DNA from 2 places in the Halobacillus naozhouensis genome. Region 1 is predicted to be linked to the other one. Evidence: riboswitches for the same ligand, from Rfam matches in the RefSeq annotation. Region 1 holds a riboswitch; the other holds the start of a gene.

Region 1 (11,933 bases):
ATTGTTTCCTTTCGTTTCTCATCTTCCATTAATTACTACCTATAAATTAGAAATAGAGGAAATAAAAAGAAAGGCTTATATAATGCGTTCCCGGGAGACATGGACTTAAACGTCCTTCTTCATCATTGGCTTCTTTTCTCGATTTATGAATTAGTTCAAGATACCTTCCTTACTCAACACGGATTCAATACCTAGCCGTGCCCCCTGTCATAACAGATTCACTCCATTTTTCGTCATCTGGGTAGAACATTTTCTGAAATTCAGATTAATATCCATTGTGAACGTCTTCTTCTTCCTCCGCTCCCTCCCCACACCCTACCCCTTAATATAATACTAAGTCGAAACGTACACCCTTCAGCACTTGAGGGAATATTAATCAGTAAGTATCTTTTTTGACAAAGGATGTATTCCAATGCTTTGGATCACTAAAGACAGTAAGACAGCAGCAAATGTCAGAGAGAGGATGAATTCTGTGCCTTGAGCTTCTTTAGCCTGTAGACTTAAGATCAAAAAGACAGACATAGAGCCTTTCAATCCTGACCAGCTGAGAAGGAGGGATTCTTTCCAATTGATTTTGTCTCTCCAAACCGGGAAGGACTGAGTCGTACCAGCAATAATAAGAAATCTTACCAATAAAGATGCAACAAATATAAGAAAGGCAAGCCCCCAAGCATCAAATAAAAGATAGTTAGTAGATTCAACACCTATGAGTAAGAATAATAAAGATAAGATCGAGAGTTCTACCACTCCCCAGAAACTGTCTAATGATTCACGGAAATGGTCTTCCTGATGGGAGCGATTAAATTCAATGGAAAGCATGATACCAGCAAAGACGGTGGCTAATACCCCTGATACGCCTAAATGCTCTGCCAAATTAAAAATTCCATAAGCAAGGATAATACTCAGCATTACCTGGTATTCTTTATGATGAGTAATGTGTATAGCCTTACTAAACAGCCACCCAAATCCTAAGCCGACAAGCGTTCCTCCAATAGATACAAATAAAAATTCACCTAAGAAAGCACCGATAGAAAAAGTCTTATCATGAAGATATATACCTAAGATTACTGTGAAAATGACGATACTTGTGCCATCGTTAATGAGCGACTCGCCTTCGACCACGTCAGCCATCATCTTATCTCCGGAAGACTTCTTAAGAATGGAAACGACGGAGACAGGATCTGTGGGTGTCAGCATAGAAGCAACCAATAAAGATCCAACAAATGATAGCGCGAATAGACCACTGATCACATAAATTGTCCAACCTAATAAGAGGACAGTGAGCATAATTCCTATCGTAGCCAAGAAGGTTATAATCCCAGCATTCCTTTTAAGGGCATCGGGAGAAAACCGGTAAGCTGAAGTAAACAACAATCCTGGTAAAAAGATGTGATAAATCATGTCTTTCGTAACTTCAATAGAAGAAAAATAAGGGATAAAAGAGAGCCCAATACCGACGAGGACTAGTATGAGTGGTACAGGGAAATTTTCTTTCTTTTTATCAATGGTGAAGATGATATAGCCGATAAACAATAAAATCAGGAATGGTGTAATGGACATTTTCAATTTCCCCCATCTTCCTAATGGAATAAATATACTTATTTATTCCAGAGTTGTTTAGAGTCGCTGAGTTCAGCATCTGTTCTTTTAAATATCTTTTTATGATTACTGCCAATCGTTATTATTTAAGCATGTTCAAATACTATAGAAGGCCTGTCCACTCTTTGGAACAGGCCTTCTCTCTAATAGATTTATGAGCTTTTTCTATTATTATTTTGCTTACCGCCTTTTGACCCGATTTCCTCGTAGAATTCTTTATTATGCTCTTGGGAGGTAGTTTCTCCGCCTTTTTGACCTATATCTTGATAAAATTCCTTATCGTGTTCCTTGGAGGTCTTGTTTCCGCCCTTTTGACCTGCTTCCTCTACAGTCATTTTGCGATTGCTATTGTTTTGTTTAGCCATTTTCAATTCCTCCTTTTGTGTTGTATATATACCATTCCTCCTTAGCTATAGGGTTAAAACATATATTAACCATAAATGGATATTTTTAATTTCTTTGTAATATTCTATCTCTAGGGGAGCGTTCTTCGTGTTTTAATATTTCTTCAATGATATTATTGTAATCTTCTTCATTCCCTGTTGTTTTTGCGATATTAAAAAGCCCATCATAAAATTTTCTGTTATCTAGGTGATGCATGTATTCATATTCGAATCCACTTGCCGTATATACGGCAAATTCCCAGACAGATTGGTCGTCTCGTTTACTCACTGCTCGTGCAATCGCATCAAGGACTTTAAGTAACTCAACGGTAATGACTACGTTATCCCTTGCATAATGCCGTATAGAGGCGAACCCGATATATAAATAATCTTCAAAATCGAGATTCTGTAAAATAAGACGGAGGTCATAATTTTTATCGGTTAAATAGGGAGTGAATTTTGCCTTCTGAGAAATGTTTATAAGTAAATCCCCAATCTCATAAATAGTATCAGTGGCTGTTTTGGGGTCATCATTACCCAAAGCCCGAATAGCGATTTCCACGAATTTATTGATACTGAACTCAATGTCCTGAATTTCTGTTTGGCCCTTTCCTATATGAAACATATTTTTATATTTAAATTCATCAATAGTTGTTTTTTCTTTCTTCTTCCAATAGGTTAACAAAGGTGTAGAGCCAAAGACGAAATTCCCAACTTTGTACTCTAGCCGAATAATGAGATCATCCTTACAAGCTTCCTCAATCAATGGAATAAAATCCATAGTTTGTAAATAGCCAGAAGAATCAATACTTATTTGGTGTCCCTGGTATTCCGGGATTTGGCCTTTTATTGTCGCTTCATCCTCTACCCTGTAAGGTTCGAGTTCATTAAGCAAGGAACTTTCAATAATTCCAATGGATTCCCTTTTCATATCACTCGTCATATTTGATACTTGAAGCCAGGTGACAATGTGATTAATAAAAAAAACAAATGTTCCTAAACATAAAGCTGTCAGAAATGTAGCTGTTACTGGAATCAAGGAATATTGGGAAGCTGTTTCCCCATTAAGAAATAATAGACAAAACAATACATATAGGAAGCTCCCGTTAAAAATCCCAAGCGTTCGCTGTGTCACATTCGTCATCATAAAATTCTTTAGTATCCTTGGAGAATATTGGCCGGCGAAGGTCGTTAGAGCTGTTAACACACCATAAAAGGTAAAGGAGTTTAATGATAAAAGTCCTCCTGTTAGAGTACTTAATATGGTTTTGGTCAATTGATAATTTGCACTTAGAATCGAAGGCATCATGTTGCCAAACTCCATCTTCAGATCTGCCCACACGGTTAAGACAAAAAGCAATAGTGATAACCCTGCATAAATAATGGGTGTAACCCAAAGGTTTGAGTAAACCCGGTGCCATTTCTCTCTTTTTGACATGTTTTTGTACTTCTTTTTATTTTGGAGTTTATTCCGATTCTTCATCTCGACACTCCTTTAAGGGCATGATATTCCCTCTATCCCCCTCTTTGTCGTGTTCTAATCTGTACAAGGGTGTTGTTGGCTGATCGAACGTCGTCTTTCCTGCTATAAAATCAAAAAAAACCCCGCGTGTTAGGGTTTATTGCCGGGGATGAACTCTATCTATGAGCTGTAATTAAAATGTTATGGTATCGACATTTTATATTTCTTATCCCCCTGTCTACACAAAAAAGCCCCCCTTCTCGAAAAATTAGAAGGGGGGCTTTCAAATTTAAATAGAAAACCGACTCTCCTCATCTTTCAAGTGCATACGCACCTGTTGGAGTTGGCACAGTTTCTAATGAACTACATTAGTCCCGCTGCCGAGGTTTCAAAGGGACAGTCCCTCCACCTCTCTAGATAAGAAGATAAGCTTATTTTTCTTAAAATTATGTGAACTATCTAGACATAGTCTTTTGTCAATTCATGTTTTTCTTACACCATGCCGCCCATGGTATATGATTTCTTTTCCTTCTATTTATACTGAATCAAAGAGAGCCTTCTAAAACGTTATACTCATATTGAAATTTATAGTTACCTGAACCGATGTGAACAATAACATTTTCTCCAGAAAACTGATATTCACCGATGGCCTCCAAAAAAAGCTTTTGATTTTTGACCGGTGAAGCTGCACCAGGCAAGGTAACAGTAGCAGTAGTATTTGCCGGAATAGAAACATTATAGGTGAATACTTCACCTTCGAATGTCCAGCTCGATCCAATCTCCCCATACATGGAATGATAGGTGGATCTTAACCATGTCAATTCCGCACCTGGTTTTGGAGCAAGATGAATATGTTTGTAACCAGGCTGCGTTTGATCAGTATCTATCCCAGCCAGAACTTTGTACATCCATTCACCGATCGAACCATAGGCATAGTGGTTGAAGGAATTCATATCATCGCTCCAGAAGCTACCATCTGGCTTGATACTATCCCAGTGCTCCCATACCGTCGTAGCCCCTTTAGTAACCTGATACAGCCATGAAGGATAGTCTTTTTGTAAAAACAGACGGGAGGCGATATAGTGGTATCCGTTCTCACTCAAAACTAAATTTAAATAAGGGGTTCCCACAAAACCCGTCGTCAAATGAACACCTTCTTGTTCAATTAATGTTACTAAATCAGCCGCTATCTTTTCCTTTGATCTCTTATCCACTAAATTAAACATCAAAGTTAAGACATGGGCCGTTTGTGTTTGGACTTGTAAAGAGCCATTATCCTTCAAGAAACAGTCTTGATAAGAGTCTTTAATTTTTTTATACAAGTGCTCGTATGCTTCTAGATCATCATTAAGTTCCAGCACCTTAGCGGTACGGATCAGTATCTGGGTTGAATAGGCAAAAAAAGCGGTGGCAATCAAAGTTTTATCTGTTACGCCTGTATAAGTATCAGGTTCGGAGTCAAGGCCCAGCCAGTCTCCGAGTTGAAAGCCCGTATCCCACAGGTTTTCGTCCTCTCCTTGCGACCTCATATACTCTACCCATGCCTTCATACTGCTATATTGCTCTTCAAGAATCCTTTTATCCCCGTAACTAACATAAAGCGTCCAAGGGATGATTACAGCAGCATCTCCCCAAGCAGCTACGGAATGCGTCACACCTCCAAGATTCCCATCTGTTTTACTGATAATGTCTGGAATAACATAAGGAACGCCACCATTTGAGAGTTGATCAGCTATTAAATCTTTTAACCATTTATTGAAAAAAGGCCCCACATTTCTCAAGTAGGATGCTGTTTTGAAAAACATTTGTGCGTCCCCCGTCCATCCCAATCGTTCATCGCGTTGAGGGCAATCGGTTGGGACATCCAGGAAGTTGCCTTTTTGACCCCAGACAATGTTATGGTGGAGCTGGTTAACTAGTGGATTGGATGTTTCAAAGTCTCCCGTACGTTCCATATCCGAATGTAAAACCTCTCCTGTGAAATCACTGAGATCAACGTCCTCTGGGAAATTAATCAATTTGACATAACGAAAACCTTGGAAGGTGAAATGCGGTTCAAAGACTTCCTGCCCCCCGCCTTTACATGTGTACGTTATTTTCTGTTCGGCTTTTCGTAGATTGCCAAAGTAGATATTTCCCTCTTCATCTAGAATCTCAGCATGTTTCAAAGCTATTTGATGACCCTTTTCTGCTCTTACATTAAATTTGATCCATCCGACCATATTCTGCCCCATATCAAGGACGGTATCTCCTTCACGTGTGGTGAAAATCTCCAGAGGTATCAGCTCATCGATTTTTCTTACAGGTTCGTTCTGCTGATGAATGATGTGATGCTTGGGATAATTCACGACTTCCACGGTCTCAACGTTATGGTTTCGTTGGTCTTCTAAGCGAGCATCATAGGTTTCCCCATGATAGATTTCAGACATAAGGATTGGTGTCGCAACTGCCTGCCAGTCTTTGTTTGTAACGATCTTGACTTTCGTTCCATCCCCATAGGTAATATGCAGTTCGACCAATGCTGCTTTCGTATCTCCATAGATTTCTTTTTTTCCTTCAAATCCAAATGGACCTTTATACCAGCCGTTTCCTAGCGATACGCCAATTTCATTATGATCGGCTGTTAAGTACTCCGTCACATCATAGGCTTGATATTGAATACGATTATGATAACTCGTCCATCCCGGTGAGAAATATTGATCTCCGACTCGGCTGCCATTAATACTAAGCTCATAAACACCTAGACTTGTTGCATATACCCTTGCTTGAGAAATTTCCTTCCTACTATTGAAAGAATGATAGAGATAAGGCGATGCTTCTGATTTTTCCATTTTCTCAGGGGCTGTAATCCACTCGCCTTCCCACTCTTCATTCATGAAACCTGTTTCCCAAAAACTTGCCGGTGACCAGTCGGTAGGGACCTCACCCTGACACCAGATCTTCACTCGAAAGTAGTAACGAGTAAACGGGTCGAGCTTCAAGTCCTTGATTTCATTTAGAATGGATTCATGACTCTCAAATCTTTGATCATAAATGGGGTTTTCAAAACTTTGCTTCTTGGATACCTGTAATTGGTAAGCCGATTGCTTTACTTCCTGTTTGTCAGACTCGATCTGCCAACTAATGCGAGGATTCTGTGTATCTAATCCAAGCGGTTCTTTAAAATATTCACATGTAAGGTTTTTAACTTCGATCATTTCTCTCCACTCTCCTTTTTTATTTAAAGTTTCTTATCCTTTCACCGCGCCACTTGTCATCCCTTTCATAACTGTCTTATTCAAAAAAAGGTAAAGGATTAAAGTGGGTAGTACAGCCATAGAAATGGCAGCAAAAGTAGGTCCCCATTGGCGTTGTCCATATTCGCCGGAAAAACTCATTAACCCTGTTTGGATGGTCCTTAATTCGGAATCACTAATAAAAGTCATAGCAAAAATCAAGTCATTCCAAACGAAAAAGAATTGCACTAACGTTACGGTTACGACAGCATTCATTATCATAGGCATCGCAATACTGATGAAAATCCTGTAGATACTTGCCCCGTCCATGACAGCTGATTCAATCAATTCATTGGGAACTGCCTTAAAGTAGCTGGTAAACAAAAAGATGGTTAATGGTAAACCGAAGGCCACATAAACTAGAATTAAACCTAGGAGGTTATTCAATAAACCAACATTAAAGAAAATCGTGAATAAAGGCAGCAGTACTATGGGGACAGGAACCATAATCCCGACTAAGAAAACTAATAACATCCCCCGGCTGATTTTCCATCTCATTTTTTCAATAGCGAAAGCTGCTGCCGCTCCAAAAAGGATGATAAACAATAATGACGGGAATGTAGCGATAATACTATTCCTAAAGTAAACTCCCATATTCCCATCTTTCCAAGCATCGATGTAGTTCTGGATGTGGAAACTTTCTGGAAGAGTATACATCGGAGACGTACTAAATTCTCCAGGAGCTTTTAAGGAAGACATCAATAACCAAAAGACCGGATAAACCGTTATGACCACGATAATAAAAACTAATAGCTTGCCTAAAATATTTCCGATCCATTTTCCACCGCTTGTGTTCATCGAAATCACCCCATCTTATTATGTTTGATCTTTCCAGGAAACTTTATAAACGATCAAGGTAACCACTAGTGTCATGAACAATAGAAATAAAGCAACCGTACTTCCATAACCGTAATTTCCATTCGTAAAGGCATGCTGGTACATATAAACCGAGAGCGTTGTAGTGCTTTTTCCGGGTCCACCTCCTGTCAGAGCCACGACCTGTTCAAAGACTTTCAGCGTCCCACTCAAACTGAAGATAATTGCAGAAATCAAGATCGGTTTAATGAGAGGCAGGATTATGAATTGCGTCATTTTCCACCCTTTAGCCCCATCAATTTTGGCTGCTTCTAATACATCTTCAGGGACATCCATTAGCCCAGCATATAAAATTACTGCATAAAAACCCATCGCCTTCCAAATTTCCATGATACATAGAATCCAGAAGGCTGTTTCCGGTTGTCCCAGCCATGCTTGCACCCAGGTTTCTAAGTGAAAAGCAGTCAGAACACTGTTTACTAATCCATAGTTAGGTGCAATCTCGAACAACTTGGCAAACAGTTGTGCGATGGCAACCGTGGGCAGGACGACCGGGAAAAAAACCAGTGTCCTTATTAAAAATGATGCACGTTTGATATAGAATACGTACAGCAAGGACAGCATCAATCCAAGAAAGACTTGTCCGGTTGTAACAATTAATGTGAATTTTAAGGTAATCCATAAACTTGAAAAGAAGTTGCTGTCATTGAATAATTGAATATAGTTCTGTATTCCGACAAAGCTGAATCCTTTGATTAACGAACCTTCATAAAATGTATACACGCTCGACCAAACAATAGGCACTAATAATATGACTATATAAATCAGCAGAGCCGGGAGCATAAATAGAAGAATAGCTTTGCGATCTCCTAATACTTCTTTCATAATTTCACCCCTTATGTTGGATTCACATATGATCATAAGTAGAAAGGAAGGTCATTGGTCGACCTTCCTTTCTACTTATTTTTCCAATTGACTCTTTAACGCTTCTAAATATTCTTCTGGAGACATTTGACCTGTCAGTAATAGTTGGGCATTGTCTTCCGCGAGCGCTTTTGATTCGGCATCCATCCTTGCTTCAAACCATAAAGCTGCATTTTCTACACTGTTGATCTTATCCATGGTTTCTTTAGTTAATTGGCTTATATCATCTGGAATTTCTGATGCTTTGAATCCTGTAATTATTCCTTCTTCCATAGCTTTATCCCCATACTCTGAGAAGATCTGTTTCATCCATTCACCCATTTGCTCATCATACTTTTCTGCAGAGGCGCTTAATGTTAAACCTGCATTCATCGACCAATCGTCAAGCGTTCCTTTTCCGCCTTCCACTAATGGGATATTGAACATCCCGACATTTTCCAGGCCGATTTGGTTACGTTCAGGGTTATTGAAGTTAGCTAAATCCCAGCTGCCGCTGTAATACATGGCTGCCTCGCCTTGAAGGAAGATATCTAAGGCTGTATCTGCATCAATCGTATTGGTACCTTTACCAAAGTATCCTTTTTCATTCATTTCCTGAACTAGCTGGGCACCTTCTACAAAACCTTCATCGGTTACACTCAATTCACCCTTTTTGACTCTTTCCATAACGTCTGGTCCATAGTAACGAATCACATAGCCATTCAAAAATCGAGTAATCGGCCATTTTTCTTTTCCTGCTACAGAGAAGGGCTGAATCCCTGCTTCACTTAACTTTGCGCTAACCTCCATCATCTCTTCCCATGTGGTTGGAACTTCTAAATTGTTTTCTTCAAACATTTTCTTGTTGTACCAAAATCCTTCGATATTCAATTCAACGGGTAAAGCATAAAGGCCGCGGTCACCACTGAGCTGTGTAAGTAAATCAACCGCTCCTGGTGTAAGCTCATCGTAGATCCCTAAATCTTTGAAGGTTTTTTCCATATTAATTACTTGTCCATTGTCAATGAGTTCCTCTAATTGAGCGGATTCATATTTAAATAATTCCGGCAGATCATTACTCGCTGAAAGTAAAGAGATTTGCTGCATGATGTTGGCATGTTCAATCGTTTCAGTTTCCAGTTCAGTTTCCGGAATCTCTTCATCCAAATCCAGTAGAATTTTACTTTCTCCCTGATCAGGACGGTCTTCCGTTAAAAAATCAATTGTTCTTGTGCCGTCTTCGGAATTGGCACTTTCCTCGGAACTGCAGCCAACAACTAAGAAAACCATCAGCATTCCTAACAAAATCATTCCGATTCTATTCAACTTGTGTCCCCCTCTTTTCATTTGGTTAACGTCATTGTAAACGCTATCATCAATAGATATAATCGCTTCATTTTTAGGGTGGTGTACGGATTTTTCAGATACATCACAAAAAGACCTTAAATAATACCATATTTAGGTATCATTTAAGGTCATGGTTATATCTTCTGGTAGATTTTTTAAATTCACCAGGAGAATATCCAGTTTGTTTTTTAAAATTATTGGAAAAATGCCTGTAAGTAGTATAACCCACTTTGTCACTTACCTCTGATACCGTTTCTCCTTTTTCAAGCATCCATTTCGCTACAACCATCCGATACCTGGTTAAATATTTGATATACGTAATCCCCATCTCTTCTTTAAAAAGCATGCTAAAATAATTAGGATTCATACGCACGAATTCAGCTACTTCATCAAGGGAAATATCCTGTGCGTAATGCTTTTTGACATAATCACAGGCCTTCTCAACAGCCGGATGTTTTCTCGTTTCACCAGCGTTCGGCAACCACTTCGTAATCATCTGCAGTTGTTCTCTTAACCAAACCATCATTTGTTGTTTCGTCGTAAGGTTTTTCAGCTCTTGCTGTGGAAAGTAATGGTGAAGCATATCCTCTGCACCATCAAAACCTACTTCTTTGACAGCATCCATGGATAAGTAAATCAATCTTAAGATTTCCCTCTCGGCTACATCCGGATGTAATGGCTTCTTTTCCAATTCCTCTACATATTTTTCGAGTGCTGCTTTTAAGGCGTGCGCATCATCAATCCGAATCGAATAAAGTACAGCTTCCTCTTTCGGTTCCAAGGATTCCGAAGAATTGATTTCATTCTTCAAGTCATCATACCTCCAACACCCTTTTCGATTGGAAAAGGTAGCAAATCTTAGTGCATACAAGGCCTCTTTATAGCTTTGAGAAGCATCGGCCAAATTTTCATAAGTCCTGCCGCACCCGACCGTAACGGAGGAATATTCCAATGTATCCAGAAAGGTTTCCAAAAAAGCATTTGCATTGGTTTCCAAATGAAAAATCACCACAAGGGAGTTCGTACCATCAAAAGTGGAGACAATTCGAGCAGAATCAGAATGAGGGGCACCTCCCAACTCTGTTCCTGTATAAGCAAGCACTGTGCTGGCCTGAATGCCTTCAAATGTTTCCCAAGCTTGGACTTCTCGCTTTTCCACTCCTTGCAGCACAAGATCTAGGGCAGCTTTCTCCGTCACTATACGTTTGGACTTTTCCCATTGATCCTCCAACTGAGATAGCTTTTCCTTTTCATGATGTTTTTCGTTGATTTTCCTTAATGATTCTTCAATCATAGGAATGGTAATCGGTTTTTCCATATAATCGGTCACGCCTAATTTTAAGGCCGTGCGCGCATATTCAAATTCATTAAACCCGCTAAACACAATACAGATCGTATCCGGTGCCGTCTTCATAATTTCTTTGACTAGATCCAGCCCATCGATCCCCGGCATCCGGATATCGGTGAAAACGACTTCCGGTTCAAATTCGTGAAACAATTCGAGAGCGGCTATCCCATCACTTGCCGAACCAATCAACTCAACATTATAGTGAGACCAATCAATCATTTTGGTTAACCCTTCTATGATGATCGGTTCGTCATCAATTATGATGGCTCTCATCCGTATCACTCCTTCTTCCTTTTTCAGGGTCAAACTTGATTTCAACACTGGTCCCTTTTTGAGGGGCACTCTTAATCTTAAATGAGCAATCCTCTCCATAATAAAGCTGCAGACGTTCTTGAATATTCCCAATGCCATAACCATTTTTGATGACATTCCTATCCTCGATCCCGACTCCATTATCAGAGATATGAAAGACAACAAACCGATCGATCTTTTTTCCTGACAGTATAATCGATCCATGACCAACCTTTTTCTCAAGCCCGTGATAAATCGCATTTTCAACAATCGGCTGAAGCAGTAATTTCAGTATCGGAAGGTCCATAATTTCAGGGTCAACTTCAGAATGGTAGTATATTTTTTCTTTATGGCGGAACTTCTGAATCGTCATGTAATGGTCAATGTGTTTCAACTCTTCTTTTACAGTGATCGTTTCTTTCCCCTTACTTAAAATGATTTTGAAGCTTTCTGAGAGTGCAATGGACATCTTGGCAATATCCTGATGATTTTGGATAATCGCCATCCAA
Region 2 (11,933 bases), 2.1 Mb from region 1:
CCACTACCCTTGATCCAGCCATAGTGGTCGCCATTATGCTCAAAGTGGTAAGGTTTTGCCTCCCCAAGGTCCCAGCCTAATCTTGCTTGCAGTTCATGAACAAACCACTCGATCCCATATCTATCAATCGTGTACTTGAAGCGCGCGTTCTTTCGCTCTGAGCGGTTGCCATAATCTCGTTGAATCGTGATGATCTGCTCTGCCACCTTTACAATTTGATTAGCTGGACAGAAGCCAATGACTCGTGATAGTTGAGGATATGTAGTTGTATCCCCATGAGTCATCCCCATCCCTCCTCCTACAGCAACATTGAACCCTACTAGCTCTCCATCTTCCATGACCGCAATGAAACCGAGATCTTGAGAAAAAATGTCCACATCATTAGACGGTGGGACCGCGATACCGATTTTAAATTTTCGTGGCAAGTACACAGGACCATACATTGGCTCTATATCACCTTCTGCTTCACGGCTGTCCAGCACTTTCTCTTCGTCAAGCCATATTTCATGGTAGGCTTTTGTCTTTGGTAATAGTTCTTCACTTAAATTTTGTGCCCAACCATAAACTTCTGTGTGAATGTCTGATTGATCTGGATTAACATTGCACATCACATTTCTGTTCACATCACCACAAGCAGCAATGGTATCTAACAGGGCATCATTGATTTCCTGCATACTTTTTTTCATATTCCACTTTAAAACCCCGTGTAATTGAAACGTCTGTCGGGTTGTCAGCTTCAGAGTTCCATTTCCATAAGTGTTTGCGAGGTTATCCATAGTTTGCCACTGACGGGGAGTTGCCACGCCTCCTGGCAAACGCACACGAACCATGTACTGATAAGCTGGTTCCAGCTTTTGCTGCTTCCGTTCATTTCTTAAGTCCCTGTCATCCTGCTGATAGCTTCCATGAAACTTCAATAACTTTGTATCTTCATCAGGAATTCCCGCCGTAATGCGATCTGCAAAGCTTTCTGCGATTGAACCACGCAGGTAATTACTGTCATCCTTAATCCTCTCCATGTCACTTGGGGATCCATGCAGGTGAGTATGTTCCTTTTCCGTCATGAAAAATCTCCTTTCTATCAAACTGCCACTCTACTTTTATAAATTTAGATCATTCTTAATATACATCACGCTGGTAACGTTTCTGCTTACGCAATTCAGCTAAATATGTTTCCGCTTCCTCTATACTCATCTGTCCTTCTTGCTCCAAAATAGTTAACAGAGTAGCTTCTACGTCTTTGGCCATGTATTTTTCGTCACCACATACATAAATAGCAGCTCCGTCTTGCAGCCATTGATACAGGTCGTGACTTTTCTCCAGCATACGATGCTGTACATAGACCTTCTCAGATGTATCACGGGAAAAGGCCACATCTACTCTGGTTAGAATCCCTTCCCTGAGCCACCTTTGCCATTCAACTTGGTAAAGAAAATCGGTGACAAAGTGCTGATCTCCAAAGAATAACCATGATTCCCCTTCAGCACCTGTTTCTTCGCGTTCTTCAAGGAAAGCCCTGTAAGGAGCAACCCCTGTTCCGGCCCCGATCATAATGACTGGAGTATCCGGATTTTCAGGAAGTTTGAAATTTGAATTACGTTGAATAAAAACCGGCAGCGTGTCCCCAGGTTGTGATCGTTCCGCACACTGTCCGGAGCAGACACCCGTTCGTTTGCGCCCATGTGCATCATACCTCAGCGCCCCGACCGTAAGGTGTACCTCATCAGGATTCGCCTTTAAACTACTCGCAATCGAATAGAGACGAGGCGGAATTTTGCGAAGAATCGCAGTAAATTCTTCTGCCGTAACATTCCAAGGGCCAAAATCCTGGACTAAGTCAATAAGATCCCGCCCATATAAGTAGGCTTTCAATTGTTCCTGATTATCTGGCATGACAAGCTTATTCAGTTCTTCATTTGCAGAAAGCTGTCCTGCTTTTTCAAGCAACGGTTTTGTTAACCCGGTAATTTCGAAAGTTGAAGTTAAGGCGTCACGCAATGGCCGCAATTCCCCTTGCTTGTTTACAGGAACAAGCTCTTCAGGGTCCCATTCCAACTCTTGGATCAGTTTAGCTACAAGAGCAGGATCATTTTCCGGAAAAATCCCGAGACTGTCACCTGGTTCAAACTCAAAATTCGCGCCTTCTAGATCTAATTCAAGGTGGCGATTCTCTTTGTTTGACCCTCGGCCATTTAAATTCAAATTTTCCAGGATTTCTGCCTTAAATGGATTTGACCTGGAATAGACCGACTTTCTAATGGATGTGTTTGTTTGCTCTTGCTGAGAGCCTTGCCCCTCCTCTGTATTCACCTGCTTCGCATTATTTAATGTAGCTAGGACTCCGTCAAACCATTCCTCTGCAGGCTCCTCAAAGTCCAGGTCACAGTCTATACGAGGATAGATCCTTTTTCCGCCTAAATCCTCCAGTTTTTTATCAAAATCCTTGCCAGTTTGACAAAAGAACTCATAAGAGCTGTCTCCCAAGGAAAGGACGGAGTATCTGAGGTCATCTAATGCTGGTGCTCTTTTGCTATGTATAAAATCATAGAAAGCCATCGCATTGTCAGGGGGGTCCCCATCACCATGAGTGCTCGTCAGGATAAGTAAATCCTTAACCTTTTTTAAAGACTTGGGTTTAAAGTCATCCATGTCTGATAGTATTACCTTGTAATCTTGCTCCTTCAGCTTTTCCGAGATTTCCCCAGCCAGCGCTTCACAATTTCCAGTGTGCGAACCGAAAAGAATTGTCACTTCACGCGTTGCGGTTTGGTCGACTGTTAGTGAGGACGCTTCCGTCCCTGAATCATTTCCAGTATCTGGTTCGGCTGTTACCGTAGATGCTGCCTGGGAACTAGCTAAGTATCCACTTAACCATATTTTCTGGCTTTCTGTCATCGACGGCAGAACCTGATTTAACAAGTCTGCCTGCTCTTGTTTAAAGGGACTATTCATTACCTGGAACTGCAAATATACCCACCTCACAAAATTCTGTTTAATTTGTAACTAGTAATAGCATCACGTTCATTGTTTTGTGTGAATGTCCTTTCTCACACCTAATCAATGGTTGTACAAGGCTATTTGTCGGACGTAACGTTCAAGAGCTACTACCATCGGCCCCATTTTGGGCTGATCAGGCTTAAGAACATTCAGCACCCCATTTCTGTTTAATTCATTTGCTGTCACTTTCCCAACCGCCACTGCCAACACCTTGTCGTTGAAAGCCTGAATGATTTCATGTTTGTCGCGACTTTTCCCAAATAAATTATTGACCTGTGTTTTACTTGTAAAGACAACGGCATCAAGTGATTGAGTTATGATGGCATTTTTAAGATTGTGTAACACCTCGGGAATTGGTTCTTCATAGGAATAAGGCTGAGACAGATAAACATGACAGCCAGCCTTCTCTAATTCCTCCTTGAGCTTTGCATCATCCTGACTATAAACTTGTAAAAAAACCTGGGTCTGCTTGCGATCTATTTGTTCATCGGCAAATGTTTTCAGGATACTTTCCATTGTCCCATCTTCGGAGACCAGACTGACTTGGACAGCATTGCTCTTACACCAATTCAGTGTCTTTTTCCCGCGAATTGCTACTCGCGTTTCATTTAACTTTTCAATAAATGATGAGTAAAGCCCCACTTCTACTGAAGAGTCAGCCAAGGTTTTAGCTCCTATACCTGTCGTAATAATGGCCCAATCAAATGGTTCAAAAAGAAAATCCTTTATATTCTGTTGGCTAGTTTGTTCGTTTAACGTTTGTTTTCCTTGGATGGGATAAACTACCGGTTTTCCGCCTTTTTTCTGGATCAAGTTTCTTAATGACTCAGCACTTCGATCAGCAGCGACTCCAATAAGTTTTCCATCTAACCAGTTCATAACTCGTACTCCTTTCAATTAATTCCTTTCTTTCGCTGCTGAAGAATACATCAATTAGCCTCGCAAAGCTTCATTGACCCGGTCAGTCAAAGCATCAATCATAATGGGATGGTTACCAAGATATTGACACAACACCACCTGTTGACCTTTCTTCTGTACTTCATTGATTTTGGCTTCCATCGAACGCATAAGCAGCCCGGTAAACCATAGGTAGGGAATCACGAACGTTTGTGACCATCCTCCACGCTTAGAAGTTTGCAAACCATCATGAAAAGAAGGTGAACAGGCAGCTAAATAGCTCACATCGACATTAGCTGCGTCCGTTTTCGCCCTTAATTTACGTGCGATTTGTTCAATTGAATCTTTAGTCTCTGGATGACGGCTGCCTCTTCCAACTAGCAAGATGTTCATGTCTGATTGGTTGGGTACCTTTTTTTCCTGCACACGTTGAACCAAAATATCAATCACCCGATCCTGGACGCCGATCGTTCGTCCGTAAACGAGGTGAACTTGCGGATAGCGAAGTTTCGCTCGATCGATCTCTTCCGGTATATCACTGTAGTAATGACCTGCACTTAGCAATAAGACAGGTATAATAGCAACCTTCGTTGCTCCACGCCGTACAAGGTTCTCAATTCCTTGAGCCATATCCGGTTCTGCCAGTTCTAAGAAGCACGTTTCCTGAAGAGGAACGTCTACCCTTTTTTGGACGGATTGAAGGAAGGAAACAGCTTCTTTACGTGCCTTCTCAACTCGGCTTCCATGACTCACATATAAAACTGCTTCCATGCAAATATCTCCCTCGCTTTCACCCTACAATTGATGGCACATGAGTTTCTGTCTTGTTCTCAAGCTGTTCAAACCATTGCAGCTGTTCCCTCAGCTTCACGACCTTTCCCACAATAATTATTGAGGGATTCTTGAGGTCATTAGCCTTTTCTACAATATTCCTCAGGCTCCCTGTAACGGTACGCTGATGTGCTGTAGTTCCCCACTCCACCAGAGCTATCGGCGTTTCTGGGGGACGACCATGGCGGATGAGCCGCGCACAAATTTCGGGTAGCTTTTTCACACCCATATAAATACACAAAGTATCCATGCTTTTCACAACGTGCTCCCAATATTCTTCCTGATCATATCCATGTTTGTTCACCCCTGAAAGAAAAGCTACAGACGAGCTATAGTTACGATGTGTGACTGGAATACCAGCATAAGCTGGGGCGGCTACCCCAGACGATATTCCGGGAACGATTTCAAAAGGAATCCTATTCTTTGCTAATTCTTCCGCTTCTTCCCCACCTCGCCCAAAAACGAAGGGATCTCCTCCCTTTAAGCGGGTTACTGATTTACCTTGTAAGGCAAAGTTGCAAAGAAGTCTATTAATTGTTTTCTGATCCAAAGAGTGATTATCAGGCCGTTTACCACAATAAATCAGTTCAGCTTCATCCCCCGCTTCATTCAGTAATTCGGTGTTAATCAACCGATCGTATAAAATGACATCTGCTCGCTGAATGGTCTTCAAGCCCTTCACAGTTATTAATTCTGGGTCACCTGGTCCAGCACCGACAATATAAACTTTATTCATAAGTCCCCCCGGGTTCTCCTTGCACATGTAATTCATTGTAGTCCAAGGTATTTAGTTGGGTATAACGAAAACATCTTCCCGTATATATCTTCCTTCAATCCACATAACTCTTAGCGTTGAACACTAAAAAACCTCTCTTCTTATCAACGATAAGAAGAGAGGTTTTAACACATAAATTTAGCTACCTATCTCCTTATCTTTCAAATGCCGGAGCATCTGCTGGAATTGGCACAGTTTTCTGATGATCAATCATCAGACCCGTTGCCGAGGCTTCAAAGGGCCAGTCCCTCCACCTCTCACGATAAGAATGTGAAAATATGTTATTGAATTATTGGTATATATACTATCCACGTTTAGAAAAAATGTCAATAGAATATGGGAAAATTAACAACATTTAATATTTTCTGCAACAAAAATCGGGCAACTTATTTACTATTCGTGCTGAAGAAACTGCGGTTCTCAGTCCCTTAATGTATCCAACCTATTCTAACTTATTGGTTGCGATGTAATTGAAGCAACTAGTGCATACTGCTCAGCTCGAGTATTTCTTTTTTAAAACACAAAAAAGCCAGAATCCTTATGTATTAAGGATTCCGGCTTTTTCTTTTAGCGTCCCAGGCAGGATTCGAACCTGCGACCCACAGCTTAGAAGGCTGTTGCTCTATCCAGCTGAGCTACTGGGACAAGTCATAAGATTGTAGAATTATGTAGGATTAGAGTGGAGCGGGTGAAGGGAATCGAACCCTCATCATCAGCTTGGAAGGCTGAGGTTTTACCACTAAACTACACCCGCATTTACATTATATCATTAGCCACGTTTGGTCATGCCCTTACCTCTGCTAGCTTAGTCAAAGAAGTTGATCGGGCGGGCAACTCGAAGAACATTCGGTGAAGTTTCGCTCGTGGCTGAGGTTTTACCACTAAACTACACCCGCAAAACAATAAAGTTAATGAACGATTTATTTTTTCCGACAAGGATAATTATAGTAAAATACCGTGTCTTTGTCAACAACTCCGCAGCAAAGAGTTAATTCTTTGCTGCTAGAGATGTTTCCAACCTTAACTCTGGCATAGGTTTCCCAGTCACGTGATAATATTGAAGTTCGATCTTATCAAGTGTTTCCCATTCCATGATGGCGTAGGTCGGTTCTTCACGGTCCCTCGGCAATCTGGCACTGCCTGGATTAATGAACAGTTTGTCTTTCACTTTTTCTGCCCCTGCCATATGTGAATGTCCAAAACAAGCTACCTGAGCACCAAGTTCCTCTGCCCGATACGATAGTGGCATTAACGTTGACTTAATTTGGTGTAAATGGCCATGAACAACCAAAATAGTTAAATCACCAATAGACACTAATTGTTCATTTTCCATGTCGGTATCGAAATCACAATTACCTTTAGCGTAATGAAAACCTTCCAACTCTTCAGACTGGTAGCCGAGTTCTGAATCACCACAATGAATGAGCGCATCCACTTCATAACGGTAACGCTGTTTAATCTCCATCACTTCATTGGTTAATCCGTGCGTGTCACTAATAATTAGCACTTTTGGCATTACAAACACCTCTTTATGATAGATCCTGCAACCATTGTTCTATTTTTAGGATAGCATGCTTTCGGTGACTAATTGAATTCTTTTCCGCTGATGTATACTCTGCCATTGTTCGATGAGAATCACTTGGGATAAATATTGGGTCATAGCCGAAACCGTTGTTACCTGCTGGCTCCATAGCAATCCGCCCTTCACAAGTACCCCTTTCCACAAAAGTTTTATGGCCGGGACGTGCAACAGCGACTGCACATACGAAACGTGCTGTACGATCGTGTGCTGGAACGTGGCTCAATTCATCCATAACTTTTTCGATGTTCTTGCGGTCATCCTTGTCTTTTCCCGCATAACGAGCGGAGTAAATACCAGGAGCACCGTTTAGAGCATCAATTTCAAGACCGGAATCATCGGCAACGACAGGAATTTGGAATTGTTCAGCAATTGCCTCGGCTTTGATGACTGAATTTTCCTCAAAGGAGTCACCATCTTCAACTATATCAGCTATCTTCTGATCAAAATCAAGCAATGATTTTACTGTTATATGATATTTCGAAAACATCTCATCAAACTCGTCAACTTTACCCTTGTTTTTTGTGGCAATAACTAATTCTTTCATCGGATTATTTCTCCGAAACTGCTGATGATGTTTCAATGACATCAGCCCATTTTCCAATTGCATCTTTTTGCAGTTTAGTAAGCTCTGCCACTCCTTCTTGGGCCAGGGATATCATCTTCTGAAGTTGTTTCATTGAAAAAGTGGCTTCTTCTCCTGTTCCTTGAAGCTCCACAAATTCCCCTTGACCTGTCATGACAATATTCATATCCACATGGGCTTTGCTATCCTCTTCATAACAAAGATCCAGAATTTCTTCGCCATCAGGGAGGACTCCCACCGAAATAGCTGTTAAAAAGTCAGTCACAGGAAGCTTTTTTAATACTCCTTTTTCAACTAACTTGCCAAACGCAAGTACAACCGCAACGAAAGCACCAGTAATCGATGCTGTTCTCGTGCCGCCGTCTGCCTGAATCACATCACAATCGACCCATAAGGTACGTTCACCTATACGATCTAAGTCAACTACGGCACGTAAGGCGCGACCAATAAGACGCTGTATCTCCATCGTCCTCCCGGAAACCTTTCCCTTTGAGGATTCACGAATATTTCGCTGTTCTGTAGCACGTGGCAGCATCGCATATTCTGCTGTAATCCAGCCTTTTCCCTGTCCGCGTAGAAATGGCGGGACCCGGTCCTCCACACTCGCATTACAGATCACTTTCGTGTCCCCGAAACTTATTAATACAGATCCTTCCGGGTGCTTCACATAATCCGTTTCGATTGTAATTTCCCTTAATTCATTGACTGCACGTCCGCTTCTCATGGCTATGTCCTCCCTTTCGTTCTCTACAACTATACCTAGCCCATCTTAACATAAAAAAAGGTCTATATACAGATTACACTCTTTGCTGCCTTATGTAAAAATGGGCCACTACATCATTATAGTGACCCGTGATTTTCATTTTTATAAACTTCCAGGTTCATTTGCTCCATTAATATCTGAACGTGTTACAGGTTCAGCCAGCGGCTCCCCTGCTTCATTTAAAACTTGTTCGACCCCTTCAACTTTTACTTCAACCGCTTCCACATCATTCATATTGGTTAAGCTCATGACAAGGCTGGCGAGAGCTTGTTCAGACACCGCTTTAGATTCTTGTCCATTTAACAAAGCCTCATTGAAGGTTACACTCAACACCCCTTCATTGAGTTCAGCACTTGTGGCTTGAACGCCTTCATTGAAAGGTTGAAGCAGGGATGTTCCAAGCGCTGGTCCATCGAGGAGGGTCTGTACTAAAGAAGTGTACAAATTACCCTCTGTACTTACTCTCGTGGTTACCGGGACTTGATATACTTCTTCGTCACCTTGTTGAGATGGGAAGTAGACCGTTACGGCTTTACTTCCCACAACATCCGTTTGGTCACCAACATGGACATTGATCCCGTCCGAGCGGGAAACTCCTCCATTGATCGGAGTCCCGCTCACAGGCATTTCCTTAAGTTCATGTCCGTTGATCCATAACTTCATTCGATCTACATTATCAAACTGTGTAACTGTAAAGGTCATTGCCTGCAAAATCTTTTTTTCTTCGTTAGGCTGGTAATTTTTAAATTCTTTTGAGACATCCACGACCATCGTGCCATTATCCTTTAGATTCAATCCTAAAATTTCAGTTCCAGCCGGTAATACCGCCTTAAAGCCGGTTGGTAATAAACTTGAGATTGGTCCATCTTTAACTAAGTATTCTAGGGCTTGTGTAGCTACCTCTTTAGAAGCTGGCAGTTCTACCGTCTGAGGGACAACCATCCCATTAGAATCAATTAAAAATAATTCTCTCGCCACTGTTTCTGCTGCCTCTTCTGCTTCCTTCTGACCTTCTCCTTCAACACTTTCCTTGCCACTGCCTTTTTCTGGTGGTGACTCCTTTGTATTCGTTTCAGGAGTCGCTGCCGTCTCCTCTTCTGGCGGAGCATCCATCTCCTCTAATGATTGCTCCCCTTCAAATAAACAACCCGACAGCAATCCTGTACTTAATAGTACGGCAATCGATAAGGGTTTAATTCCGCATGTTTTCATGCTATTCCCTCCCATGATAGTTTGTACTACCATATATACGAGCTGTAATAAAGTTTAGACCACTGATTTTATGTTGCAAGACAAGATTTTCTAGAAAATGTGTTTTTGTCAGGGGCAGCACTTAGTAGACTCAAGAAAGATTCTCTTTCGAACTTACATAAATAACCTTCAAGATCTAAAACGAAACTTGAAGGTTAATCCTTTCAGTCTTTATTAAGATATACTTTCGATACAGGCAGAATAGGTAATCAGCTTGTCTATTACTTAATCAAGCCTTCCAAACGTGGAAAAATAACAAAGTATTCACACGGCTTTCAAGCTAGCTATTTTGCTGTCTTTTCGAATTGTTCAAGTTCAATAAGCTTTAAGACTTGGATCGGCTCTTCAAACCACCTATTGGCCACCAGCCTGAATTTTTCCATATCTCCTGTTGTATAAAATTCATGCACGGGGGTACTATCTCCCTGTTCTAAAACATTATGGTAGGCCAGAATTAAACTAGTTTCACTAGCGGTTTCCTCTCCAGAGCTTATCACGTTAATGTGGCTTCCCATTTCCTTCTGCACTAAATCCTTTATAAGTGGGTAATGAGTACATCCGAGAATTAATGTATCAATATGGTTCATCTCTTTTAAGGGTAACAAAGTCGAGCTAACAATTTCTTCTGCTTCCGGACCCTCTAAAATACCGTTCTCCACCATAGGAACAAAAGGAGGACAGGCGAGACCATTTACTCGCATAGAATGGTCGATTGCCTTGAGTGCTTCTGGGTATGCTTGACTTTTTATTGTACCTTCTGTCCCAATTACACCTATCCGTTTATTTCTACTGCTCTTGATTGCTGCCCGGGCTCCTGGTTCAATTACACCAATTACCGGGATCGGCAATACGGACTGAAGTTCATTTAATGTGTAGGCGGTCGCTGTATTACAAGCAATAATGAGCATCTTAATATCGCGTCGCATGAGATAATGAACCATCTGCCATGTAAATTCTTTCACTTGATCTTTTGGCCGTGGTCCATAGGGGCATCTTAATGTGTCACCCAAGTAAATAAATTTTTCTTTGGGGAGTTGACGCATCAGTTCACGGGCTACGGTCAATCCTCCAACTCCTGAATCAATCACACCTATCGGCTTTCCCATGAAATCCCTCATTTCTGTTTTTCCTTAGATGTCTCTCGCATATTTTCATGAAGTACATGTAATAAGTGGGTTAATTGTTTAACCTCATCGTCCGAAACATCCTTAAGAACGTCTTGTAAATAGTTTTGGCGTTTTTCTATTACCTCATGAATAATTTGTGTACCTTTTTCTAAGAGATGGGTACGAACAATCCGACGGTCCTTCGAGTCGCGAATCCTCTCCACCAACTCATTCTTCTCCAAACGATCGACGAGATCCGTCGTAGTGCTACAAGCTAAATGAAGATGAGTAGATAGTTCGCCAATTGTCAAATCTCCTTTATCGAGCAGCCACTGTAAAGCTACAAACTGTGGAGTAGTTATCGGGTAGTGATTTAAAATTTCACGTCCCTGCTGCTTTATGATACCTGATATGTACCGTAATTCTTTCTCAACATCTGCAATCGATGATGTGGCCTGCGATTCTGTCACAACCAGCACTCCTCACACAATAAAATGTATTTCTAATACTGCTGTTCTATTTAAAAAAATTCAAGAATTTTTATCAAATTGTCTAAAAAACGTCAGAAAATTGCCTTTTCTTGTTAAAAATCCTTTCAGGTATGGAGTGAAATCATTCATCCATTACCTGAAAGGCCCTATCCATTCCTCATACCAACACATCTACATTTAGAGTTCAAGTTCTCCCATCCGTAATAACTCGACTACGGCTTGAGATCTTCCTTTTACCCCAAGCTTCTGCATTGCATTTGAAATGTGATTCCGAACTGTTTTCTCAGAGATAAACAGTTCATTAGCAATTTCTTTCGTAGTTTTGTCTTGCACTAGAAGCTCAAAAACTTCTCGCTCTCGCTTGGTTAGAATTTGTGTTGGCCTGTAGCCGTCTTCCTTCACAAGCGTACCCCTCCCTTGTTGTCTAGCTATTATTTTGAGGGGAATTATTTAGTCATCATATCTTATGTGCGAAAACATGGCCTCGTGTCGGCCGTTTACGATTTAGATACCAGTCCAAGTTCCTGCGCTTTGAATAAGGCCTCTGTCCGAGACTTGACAGTCAACTTATTAAAGATTCCCGTTAGCGTGTACTCCACACTGCGCTGAGACATGTGCAGGGACTGAGCAATTTCACGATTAGTTAGCCCTGAGGCC

What was found. A riboswitch is a leader RNA that binds a small molecule or an ion and turns the genes downstream of it on or off. The one in region 1 is predicted to bind S-adenosylmethionine.
Region 2: another riboswitch for S-adenosylmethionine. It lies ahead of cobA (uroporphyrinogen-III C-methyltransferase); the one in region 1 lies ahead of P9989_RS02695 (DUF2254 domain-containing protein).

The regions. Positions count from the first base shown of each region.
Region 1 is NZ_CP121671.1:481,660-493,592, reverse strand. Features, by position in the region: gene P9989_RS02705 (cation:proton antiporter) at 373-1,560, opposite strand; gene P9989_RS02700 (KGG domain-containing protein) at 1,752-1,964, opposite strand; gene P9989_RS02695 (DUF2254 domain-containing protein) at 2,050-3,465, opposite strand; SAM riboswitch class I at 3,753-3,868, opposite strand; gene P9989_RS02690 (glycoside hydrolase family 78 protein) at 3,990-6,641, opposite strand; gene P9989_RS02685 (carbohydrate ABC transporter permease) at 6,675-7,517, opposite strand; gene P9989_RS02680 (carbohydrate ABC transporter permease) at 7,536-8,420, opposite strand; gene P9989_RS02675 (ABC transporter substrate-binding protein) at 8,496-9,764, opposite strand; gene P9989_RS02670 (response regulator) at 9,904-11,406, opposite strand; gene P9989_RS02665 (sensor histidine kinase) at 11,387-11,933, opposite strand, start outside.
Region 2 is NZ_CP121671.1:2,581,999-2,593,931, forward strand. Features, by position in the region: gene cysI (assimilatory sulfite reductase (NADPH) hemoprotein subunit) at 1-1,064, opposite strand, end outside; gene P9989_RS13600 (assimilatory sulfite reductase (NADPH) flavoprotein subunit) at 1,120-2,967, opposite strand; gene P9989_RS13605 (uroporphyrinogen-III synthase) at 3,058-3,876, opposite strand; gene P9989_RS13610 (sirohydrochlorin chelatase) at 3,931-4,665, opposite strand; gene cobA (uroporphyrinogen-III C-methyltransferase) at 4,685-5,461, opposite strand; SAM riboswitch class I at 5,652-5,769, opposite strand; tRNA gene P9989_RS13620 (tRNA-Arg) at 6,072-6,145, opposite strand; tRNA gene P9989_RS13625 (tRNA-Gly) at 6,181-6,254, opposite strand; gene P9989_RS13630 (metallophosphoesterase) at 6,489-7,016, opposite strand; gene P9989_RS13635 (XTP/dITP diphosphatase) at 7,030-7,626, opposite strand; gene rph (ribonuclease PH) at 7,631-8,389, opposite strand; gene P9989_RS13645 (GerMN domain-containing protein) at 8,531-9,640, opposite strand; gene racE (glutamate racemase) at 9,964-10,785, opposite strand; gene P9989_RS13655 (MarR family winged helix-turn-helix transcriptional regulator) at 10,794-11,255, opposite strand; gene P9989_RS13660 (helix-turn-helix domain-containing protein) at 11,454-11,678, opposite strand; gene P9989_RS13665 (response regulator transcription factor) at 11,774-11,933, opposite strand, start outside.